Regions from separate parts of the Bradyrhizobium sp. AZCC 2176 genome, predicted to be linked through region 2. Evidence: predicted binding sites of a transcription regulator. Region 2 holds the regulator's gene; the other holds the start of a gene.
What was found. The regulator HrcA, encoded in region 2, represses chaperone genes, less so after heat shock. The targets are predictions, from matches to a motif close to GTTAGCACTCNCNNNNNGNGAGTGCTAAC.
Positions count from the first base shown of each region.

Region 1: V1288_RS17115 (co-chaperone GroES) is a predicted target of HrcA. The motif match lies at 1,891-1,919, and genes of this name have one in related genera.

Region 1 covers NZ_JAZHRX010000001.1:3,681,234-3,685,468, forward strand. Annotated here, with positions in the region: gene groL (chaperonin GroEL) at 1-1,326, opposite strand, end outside; gene V1288_RS17115 (co-chaperone GroES) at 1,487-1,783, opposite strand; gene V1288_RS17120 (hypothetical protein) at 2,120-2,635, shown strand; gene V1288_RS17125 (protein phosphatase CheZ) at 2,802-3,578, opposite strand; gene V1288_RS17130 (L,D-transpeptidase) at 3,886-4,235, shown strand, end outside.
Region 2 covers NZ_JAZHRX010000001.1:2,564,495-2,568,729, forward strand. Annotated here, with positions in the region: gene hemW (radical SAM family heme chaperone HemW) at 1-108, opposite strand, end outside; gene rdgB (RdgB/HAM1 family non-canonical purine NTP pyrophosphatase) at 101-730, opposite strand; gene rph (ribonuclease PH) at 742-1,455, opposite strand; gene hrcA (heat-inducible transcriptional repressor HrcA) at 1,614-2,702, shown strand; gene grpE (nucleotide exchange factor GrpE) at 2,821-3,426, shown strand; gene V1288_RS11865 (VOC family protein) at 3,433-3,867, opposite strand; gene V1288_RS11870 (helix-turn-helix domain-containing protein) at 4,078-4,235, opposite strand, start outside.

The sequences.
Region 1 (4,235 bases), 1.1 Mb from region 2:
GATATTGATACCGGCCTGGACGTCGGAATTGTCGTTGTTGATGCGGCCGACGGCCTTCTTGGCGCGCAGCAGCGCCACGCCGCCGCCCGGCACGATGCCTTCCTGCACGGCCGCGCGGGTCGCGTTGAGGGCGTCCTCGACGCGGTCCTTCTTCTCCTTGACCTCGACCTCGGTCGCGCCGCCGACGCGGATCACGGCGACGCCGCCGGCAAGCTTGGCCAGCCGCTCCTGCAGCTTCTCACGGTCGTAGTCCGAGGTGGTTTCCTCGATCTGCGCCTTGATCTGCGTGACGCGGGCTTCGATGTCCTTCTTCTTGCCCGCCCCCTTGACGATCGTGGTGTTTTCCTTGTCGATCACCACCTTGCCGGCGCGGCCGAGCATGTTGATGGTGACGCTTTCGAGCTTCATGCCGAGCTCATCGGAGATGAGCTGACCGCCGGTCAGGATCGCGATGTCTTCCAGCATCGCCTTGCGGCGATCGCCGAAGCCGGGCGCCTTGACGGCGGCGACCTTCAAGCCGCCGCGCAGGCGGTTCACCACCAGCGTCGCCAGCGCCTCGCCCTCGACGTCCTCGGCGATGATCAGAAGCGGACGGCCGGACTGCACCACGGCTTCCAGCACCGGCAGCATCGACTGCAGGCCGGAGAGCTTCTTCTCGTGCAAGAGCACGAAGACGTCTTCCAGCTCGGCGGTCATCTTCTCGGCGTTGGTGATGAAGTAGGGCGACAGGTAGCCGCGGTCGAACTTCATGCCTTCGACGATGTCGACCTCGGTCTCGAGCGACTTGTTCTCCTCGACCGTGATCACGCCTTCATTGCCGACCTTCTGCATCGCCTGGGCGATCATCTTGCCGATGGCGGTGTCGCCGTTGGCCGAGATGGTGCCGACCTGGGCGACCTCGGAAGAGGCGGCGACCGGCTTGGCGCGCTTTTCGAGATCCTTGACAACCGCGTGGACCGCGATGTCGATGCCACGCTTCAGATCCATCGGGTTCATGCCGGCGGCAACCGACTTGGCGCCTTCGCGCACGATCGCCTGCGCCAGCACGGTCGCGGTGGTCGTGCCGTCGCCGGCGGTGTCGTTGGTCTTGGAGGCGACTTCGCGCAGCATCTGCGCGCCCATGTTCTCGAACTTGTCCTCGAGCTCGATTTCCTTGGCGACGGTGACGCCGTCCTTGGTGATGCGGGGTGCGCCAAAACTCTTCTCGATCACGACGTTGCGGCCCTTCGGACCGAGCGTCACCTTCACCGCATTGGCGAGAACATCGACGCCGCGCAGCATGCGCTCGCGGGCGTCGCCGGAAAATTTAACGTCTTTGGCAGCCATTTGGATATGCTCCTTGAAATTGGGATAATCAGCCGCTGCTCTTTCGTCATTGCCGGGCTTGACCCGGCAATCCATCGCCTTCGCGTCACTCTTCCGAAGAGGATGGATGCCCGGGTCAAGCCCGGGCATGACGACTGGTGTGCGGTGATGCAGGTTGGTCTCAGCTCAGCACGCCCATGATGTCGGACTCCTTCATGATCAGGAGTTCCTCACCGTCGAGCTTGACCTCGGTGCCCGACCATTTGCCGAACAGCACGCGGTCGCCGACCTTGAGGTCGATCGGAATCAGCTTGCCGGCCTCGTCGCGGCCGCCCGGGCCCACGGCGGTGACTTCGCCCTGCGACGGTTTTTCCTTGGCGCTGTCGGGAATGATGATACCGCCCTTGGTCTTCTCTTCGGCATCGATGCGCTTGACCACGACGCGGTCGTGCAGCGGACGGAATTTGGATTTAGCCATGACGTCTCCTCTTGAAGTTCCGTGGAAGGCGTGGTTTCAGGTCTGTGCCACGAAAATGGCTGGGAATGCCGGGTATTCGACGCCGCCCCGGGCGGGACAGCACGATCCTTAGCAATCTTCGTATTTGAGTGCTAAACGTGGGGCCGGGGAATATGGCTTGGCGCTGATCCTGTCAAGCAAACAAGGGGGTTAAGGCCTTCTTGAGGCCAATATAGGATGCTCCCACGGAAACCAGATCGGTGCAGCGGCGTAATTTTGACGGACGTCATTGCTCCGGCAGACTTTTTGCGGTTGGCTGCTTGACGGGAGCAGCCAGGAATTGCTCGGGGGAATGCGATGATCAGTTCACGTAATGCGCGTACGGTTGCCAATCTGGCGATCGCATCGGCGCTGACGGTCTTGCTGGCGGCGTGCAGCAGCATGAGCCTGCCGTCGCTGTCGTCCAGTCCGCCTCCCGACGCCGAGCCTGGCGTTGCGCCCGATATGCCGGCCACCATCCGCTCCGACGAGATCGTCGGCCGCTGGGGCCTCGCCTCGTTCCAGAATCCCAATGACCGGGCCCGGACCGAAAAGATGGCGCGCGACCAGTGCAAGCAGCCCTACGTGATCAGCGCCGGTCAGTCGGGCGGCGTGGTCATGCATCTGGCCGACCAGGCCACCCCGCAGGAACTGCGCCTCAAGGGCAGCCCGAGCGGCAAGAACTATATCGGCCCGGCAGGCCCGACCCCTGGCGAACAGGACCGCGAGATCGTCTCGTTCGACGGCCGCGTGCTGATCACCCGCTTCATCGACAAGGATGCCGCGGTCCGTTACGGCAACATGGTCTATGTCCGCTGCGCGCCGCGGGCGTGAGGCGGCCAAGGAATTCCGTCATTGCGAGGAGCGAAGCGACGAAGCAATCCATCGCGCCGCAAGCGGGGGAATGGATTGCTTCGCTTCGCTAGCAGTGACGGTCGTGGAAATAAAAAACGCCGGCGTCTCGCCGGCGTTTCTATTTAGTCAGCGTTAACCAGTCCGATCAATCGAACAGGGCGTCGATATCGTCCTGCGAGGCGTGGCCGGCGTCGCCGTCCAGCTTCGGGCCGTTGAGTAGCTTGGCGTCGCCTTCGCGGGTGTCGACGATCGGCGCGGCGTGAGCCTTGATCGCGTCGACGCCGCCCCAGATGTCCATCATCGTGTAGATGTGCTGCTCGATGAACTTCATCGTGGTCATCACCTTGCTGATGCGCTGGCCGGTGAGGTCCTGGAAGTTGCAGGCTTCGAAAATCGAGACGACGCGTTCCTGAATGTCCTCGCTGAGCAGCTTCTGCTGGTCGGGCGAGATGTTCTTGGACAGCGCGGTCGCCGCCTGATCGATCGCTTCGGTAGCCTCGAGGATCTGCTGGGTGGCCTGTTCGGTGCCGCCGACGACGGCGCCGAGCTCGCCATTGACCTTGGCCATTTCCTGGCCGTCAAAGCTCTTGCCGTGCAGGGTGGCGATTTCGCGCTTGGTGCGGTTGATGGCGTCGTGAATGAGATCGAGCTCGACCTTCAGCTTCGCGCACTGCTCGATCTGGGCGCGATAGGTTTCCAGCAACGCATGGGCATCGGCGGTCTCGCGTGCGATATCGGTGGCGACAGCCGAACCGTCACGGGCGTGGCCGAAGCCTGCCATCTGCGCACGGATCGCGCGCAGCTCGGCCATGATCTCACGATGCATCGGGCCGATCTCGCCGCCTTCGATGGCAGGCATGACAATTGGCGCGTCGCCCAGAATGGCTTGTTCGATACGAAAACGTTTGCGATTGACCGACATGAGTTTTTCCACCCCTTCACTTCACGTGTGTTTTAAACCGATGCGATTTAACGTGAGGTTCACGCCGGAACGCGTCGTGGTGGCGGTTTGCCCGCGGCCGCATACCAACGATTAACCATGAGGGATGCGCGTTCACGCAAAATAAACGCTACCGGACAAATCAGCGCGCGATTGTCGTCGTGGTGAATCGAAACGCCGTTTCCGTTTACCAAACCGATTAGGTTTTGATTTGTATTGATCGCGTGCAACGGCGTTTGTCGAGCCGCTGCCGCGAACCCGTAAATGACGAACAGTACAGAGTACGTCGATGTCCGGAAAAATCTCCCTTGCGCTCCTCGCGGGCGCGTCTTGCCTTTGCTTCGCCAGTGAGGCCAGTGCGATCGACGCCTCGCCAATGGCCGGCCCCGCCGTGATCTACGCAGGCCAGCCCGCACAACCCGCACCGGTGCGCATCGCCTCTGCCGAACGCTCCAACATGGGCGGCGGCTTCATCGAATTCCTGTTCGGCGACGCGCCGCAGGGCGGGCGCTATCAGCAAGCGCCGGCCTATCAGCCGCAGCCCGACTACGGATATGGCGGGCGGCGCGCGCTTTTGCCGCCGATGGATCCGCAGCAGTCGATGCGCCACGAGGAAGAGATGGTCGATCCGGCACAGCG
Region 2 (4,235 bases):
AACGTGGCTGTTGAAATCGCAATACGGGCATTTCGACAGGCAGAATGGCCAGTGCACGTAGACGCCGAAGGCGGCTCCCTTCGCGTAATGGCGTTCGGCGCTAGCCAAGGCAGATCTCCGCCAGTTTGACGAAGGCGCGCGCCCGGTGCGACAGGCCGAGGCCGAGCGGCGGCAGGCCGTGTTTCTCGATCGAGGTCATCTCGCCAAAGGTCCTGACGTGCCCGTCGGGCAGGAAAGCCGGATCATAGCCGAAACCGGCGGAGCCGCGCGGCGGCCAAACCAGAGTTCCGTCGGTGCGGGCCTCGACCTCTTCGAGGTGGCCGTCCGGCCAGGCAACGCACAGCGCGGACACGAAATGCGCTTTGCGCTTGTCCGGCGTGGTCGCACCGCGCTCCTGCAGCAGGCGCTCGATCCGGCTCATCGCCACCATGAAATCCTTGCCGTCTCCGGCCCAGCGCGCCGAGTAGATGCCGGGCGCGCCGTCCAACGCATCGACCACGAGGCCGGAATCATCGGCAAAGGCAGGGAGTTGCGCGGCTTTCGCGGCCGCAATCGCCTTGATCGCGGCATTGGCGCGAAAGGTCTGGCCGGTTTCCTCGGGTTCGCCTAGGCCCAGGTCGCCCGCGGAGATCACTTCGACGCCATGCGGCGCCAGCAGTTCCCGCATCTCGGCGAGCTTGCCGGGATTGTGGGTCGCGATCACGAGGGCGCCGGTGATTCGACGGTGCATGTGCGATCAGACTACGCGACGGCCAGTTTCTGCAAGTCCACCAGACGCGCGACACCCTTGCGCGCCAGTTCCATCAGGGCGAGGAACTCGTCCTGCGAGAACGGCGTCTTCTCGGCGGTGCCCTGCACCTCGATGATGCGGCCGTCGCCGGTCATGACGAAATTGGCGTCGGTCTCGGCCTCGGAATCCTCGGCATAGTCGAGGTCCAATACCGGCGTGCCCTGATAGATGCCGCAGGAGATCGCGGCGACGTTGTCGCGCAACACGTTGGCCTTGAGCATGTTGCGGCCTTTCATCCACGAAATGCAGTCGGCCAGTGCCACCCAGGCGCCGGTGATCGAGGCGGTGCGCGTGCCGCCATCGGCCTGGATCACGTCGCAGTCGACGGTGATCTGGCGCTCGCCGAGCGCTTCGAGGTCGACGGCTGCGCGCAGCGAGCGGCCGATCAGCCGCTGGATCTCGACGGTACGGCCGCCCTGCTTGCCGGCCGCGGCCTCGCGCCGGGTGCGTTCCAGCGTGGCGCGCGGCAGCATGCCGTATTCGGCCGTGACCCAGCCGCGGCCCTGGCCCTTCAGCCATGGCGGCAGCCGCTCCTCCAGTGTCGCGGTGACCAGCACATGGGTGTCGCCGAATTTCACCATGCAGGAACCTTCGGCGTATTTGACCACGCCGCGTTCCAGCGACACGGGGCGCAACTGATCAGGCGCACGGCGGCTTGGCCGCATGGGAAATCCTTTCGAAATCGAGCGAAAATTCGTTCGCGGTGCTTGTAGGTGGGGGCGTGCGCAGCGGCAAGGGCTTTTGGCCCGGTTTGGCAGGGAAACGGATGCTTGTCATTGGCCCGCCGGAGCGACAAATTAGGGGCTGTCCAAGGAGTTAAGCCGTGGCCCACCACGATCCGATTGGCCTGATCGCACCACCTGCCGGGCTTGCCCAGCTTAACGAGCGCTCGCGCGACATTTTTCGTCAAATTGTCGAGAGTTATCTCGCCACCGGCGAACCAGTCGGCTCGCGCAACATTTCGCGCCTGATCGCGATGCCACTGTCGCCGGCTTCCGTCCGCAACGTAATGTCGGATCTCGAAGCGCTCGGGCTGATCTATGCGCCGCATACCTCGGCGGGGCGGCTGCCGACCGAACTCGGCCTGCGCTTCTTCGTCGATGCGCTGATGCAGGTCGGCGACCTCACCGAGCCCGAGCGGGAATCGATCCAGAGCCAACTTGCTTCCGTTGGGCGCGCGCAATCGGTCGAGGCGGCGCTCGGCGAAGCGTTGACGCGGTTGTCCGGCCTCACCCGGGCCGCGGCCGTGGTGCTGACCGCCAAATCCAATTCGCGGCTCAAGCACATCGAGTTCGTCCGGCTCGAGCCGGAACGCGCACTGGTGGTGCTGGTCGGCGAAGACGGCCAGGTCGAAAACCGCGTGCTGACGTTGCCGCCCGGCGTCCCTTCTTCGGCGCTGACGGAAGCGACCAATTTCCTCAATGCGCGGATTCGCGGACGGACGCTGGCGGAAGCGCGGCTCGAGCTCGAAACCGCGCTGACGCAAAGCCGCGCCGAACTTGATCAACTGACCCAGAAGGTGATCGCGGCAGGCATCGCGAGCTGGTCCGGCGGCGAACATGAGGACCGGCAATTGATCGTGCGCGGCCACGCCAACCTGCTGGAAGACCTGCACGCGCTGGAGGATCTCGAACGCGTCAAGTCGTTGTTCGACGATCTCGAGACCAAGCGCGGCGTGATCGATCTGTTGGGTCGGGCCGAGCGTGCCGAAGGTGTCAGGATTTTCATCGGGTCGGAGAACAAGCTGTTTTCGCTGTCCGGTTCCTCCACCATCATTGCCCCCTATGGCGACGCCGCGGGCCGCATCGTCGGCGTTCTTGGCGTGATCGGGCCGACGCGGCTGAACTATGCAAGGGTGATTCCGACGGTGGATTACGCCGCCCGGATCGTCAGCCGGATGCTGGGCGGCTAACCGGCCCCAAATTGCCCTCAATCCGGTGTGGTTGCGCTTGATTTTCGGCCATTAAAGCACGATATCCCGCCTAACAAATCCCCATCGAACCAGATGCGTTTTTTGAGAAGGCAGTCTTATGACCGATCCCAACCGGCCGAATGATGACGCGGTGAAACCGGCCCAGACCGGCGAGCCCGTGGTCTCGAAACCCTACATCATGCCCGACGATCCCGAGGAAGGATCGAATGAGGCACTGACCAAGGAACTGGCCGAGGCGCGCGACAAGATGCTGCGCACGCTGGCGGAAATGGAAAACCTGCGCCAGCGCACGCGGCGCGAGGTGGCCGATTCCAAGATGTACGGCATCACCGGCTTTGCGCGCGACATTCTCGATATCGCCGACAATCTGCAGCGCGCGCTCGACGCGATCCCGGCCGAGGCCAGGGAGACCGCCGATCCCGGCATCAAAGCCTTCATCGAGGGCGTGGAACTGACCGAGCGCTCGCTGCTCAACACGCTGGAGAAGAACGGCGTCAAGAAGTTCGATCCGTCGGGCGAGAAGTTCGATCCCAACTTCCAGCAGGCGATGTACGAAGTGCCCGACCCGTCCGTCCCGTCCGGGACCGTGGTCCAGGTCGTGCAGGCCGGCTTCATGATCGGCGAACGCGTACTGCGCCCGGCGCTGGTCGCGGTGTCCAAGGGCGGCGCGAAGGTCGCGCCGGCCGCCGACGTCACGAACTGAGCCGGCTTACCCCTTCAGCGGTTTCTCACCGGTCTTCGGCCAGTAGCTGCCAAAACTCCAGAGATTGCCTTCCGGGTCCCGGCAGGCGAAGTCGCGGCTGCCATAGTCGGTGTTGTGCAATTCCATCTCGATCTTGGCGCCTGATGCCTTGACCCTGGCGTGCAGGGCGTCCGGATCGTCGACGGCGACGTAGAGCGCATCGGTGCGGCGGCCGTCGATGTCGCCGACAAGTTTGCCGTATTCGTCATCGCGGCTCTGGCCGAGCATCAGCAGCGAGGAGCCGTAGGCAAGCTCGGCATGTTGCACCGTGCCGTCCTTGCGGTAGACGACGTACTCGGTGAAGCCGATTACATCCTTCAGCCAGCGGATCATGGCCTCGGCATCGCGACAGCGCATCGTCGGATAGATGCGCGGCGGCTCGATTTCGCTTCGACTGGTCACGGAACAACTCCTCGCTAGTTGCAGCTCGCACCAATATGCGTAAGCACCGCCGCGCCGGCTTGAAGATTTGTTACCGGATGGCGGCCCGCGAGACGACGAACTCAACGAGGTTCTGGGCAACACCAACGAGCCGGCCGTTAAAGCCAAGTACGAAGCCATGTTGACGAAGCGCAGGCGTACTTAAGAACCGCGCGTCCGGACGGTCCAGGCTCACATCGAGCCGTCGAGCCCGTCCAGCGGCCTTTGCAGGCGGCTGTCAATGAGCGCCAGCCGGCGAGCCCACGCCGTCGGCGTTTCGCCGGCGAGGCTTGAAAATTCACGGACGAGATGCGCCTGGTCGGCGTAGCCGCTGTGTGCCGCAATCCCGG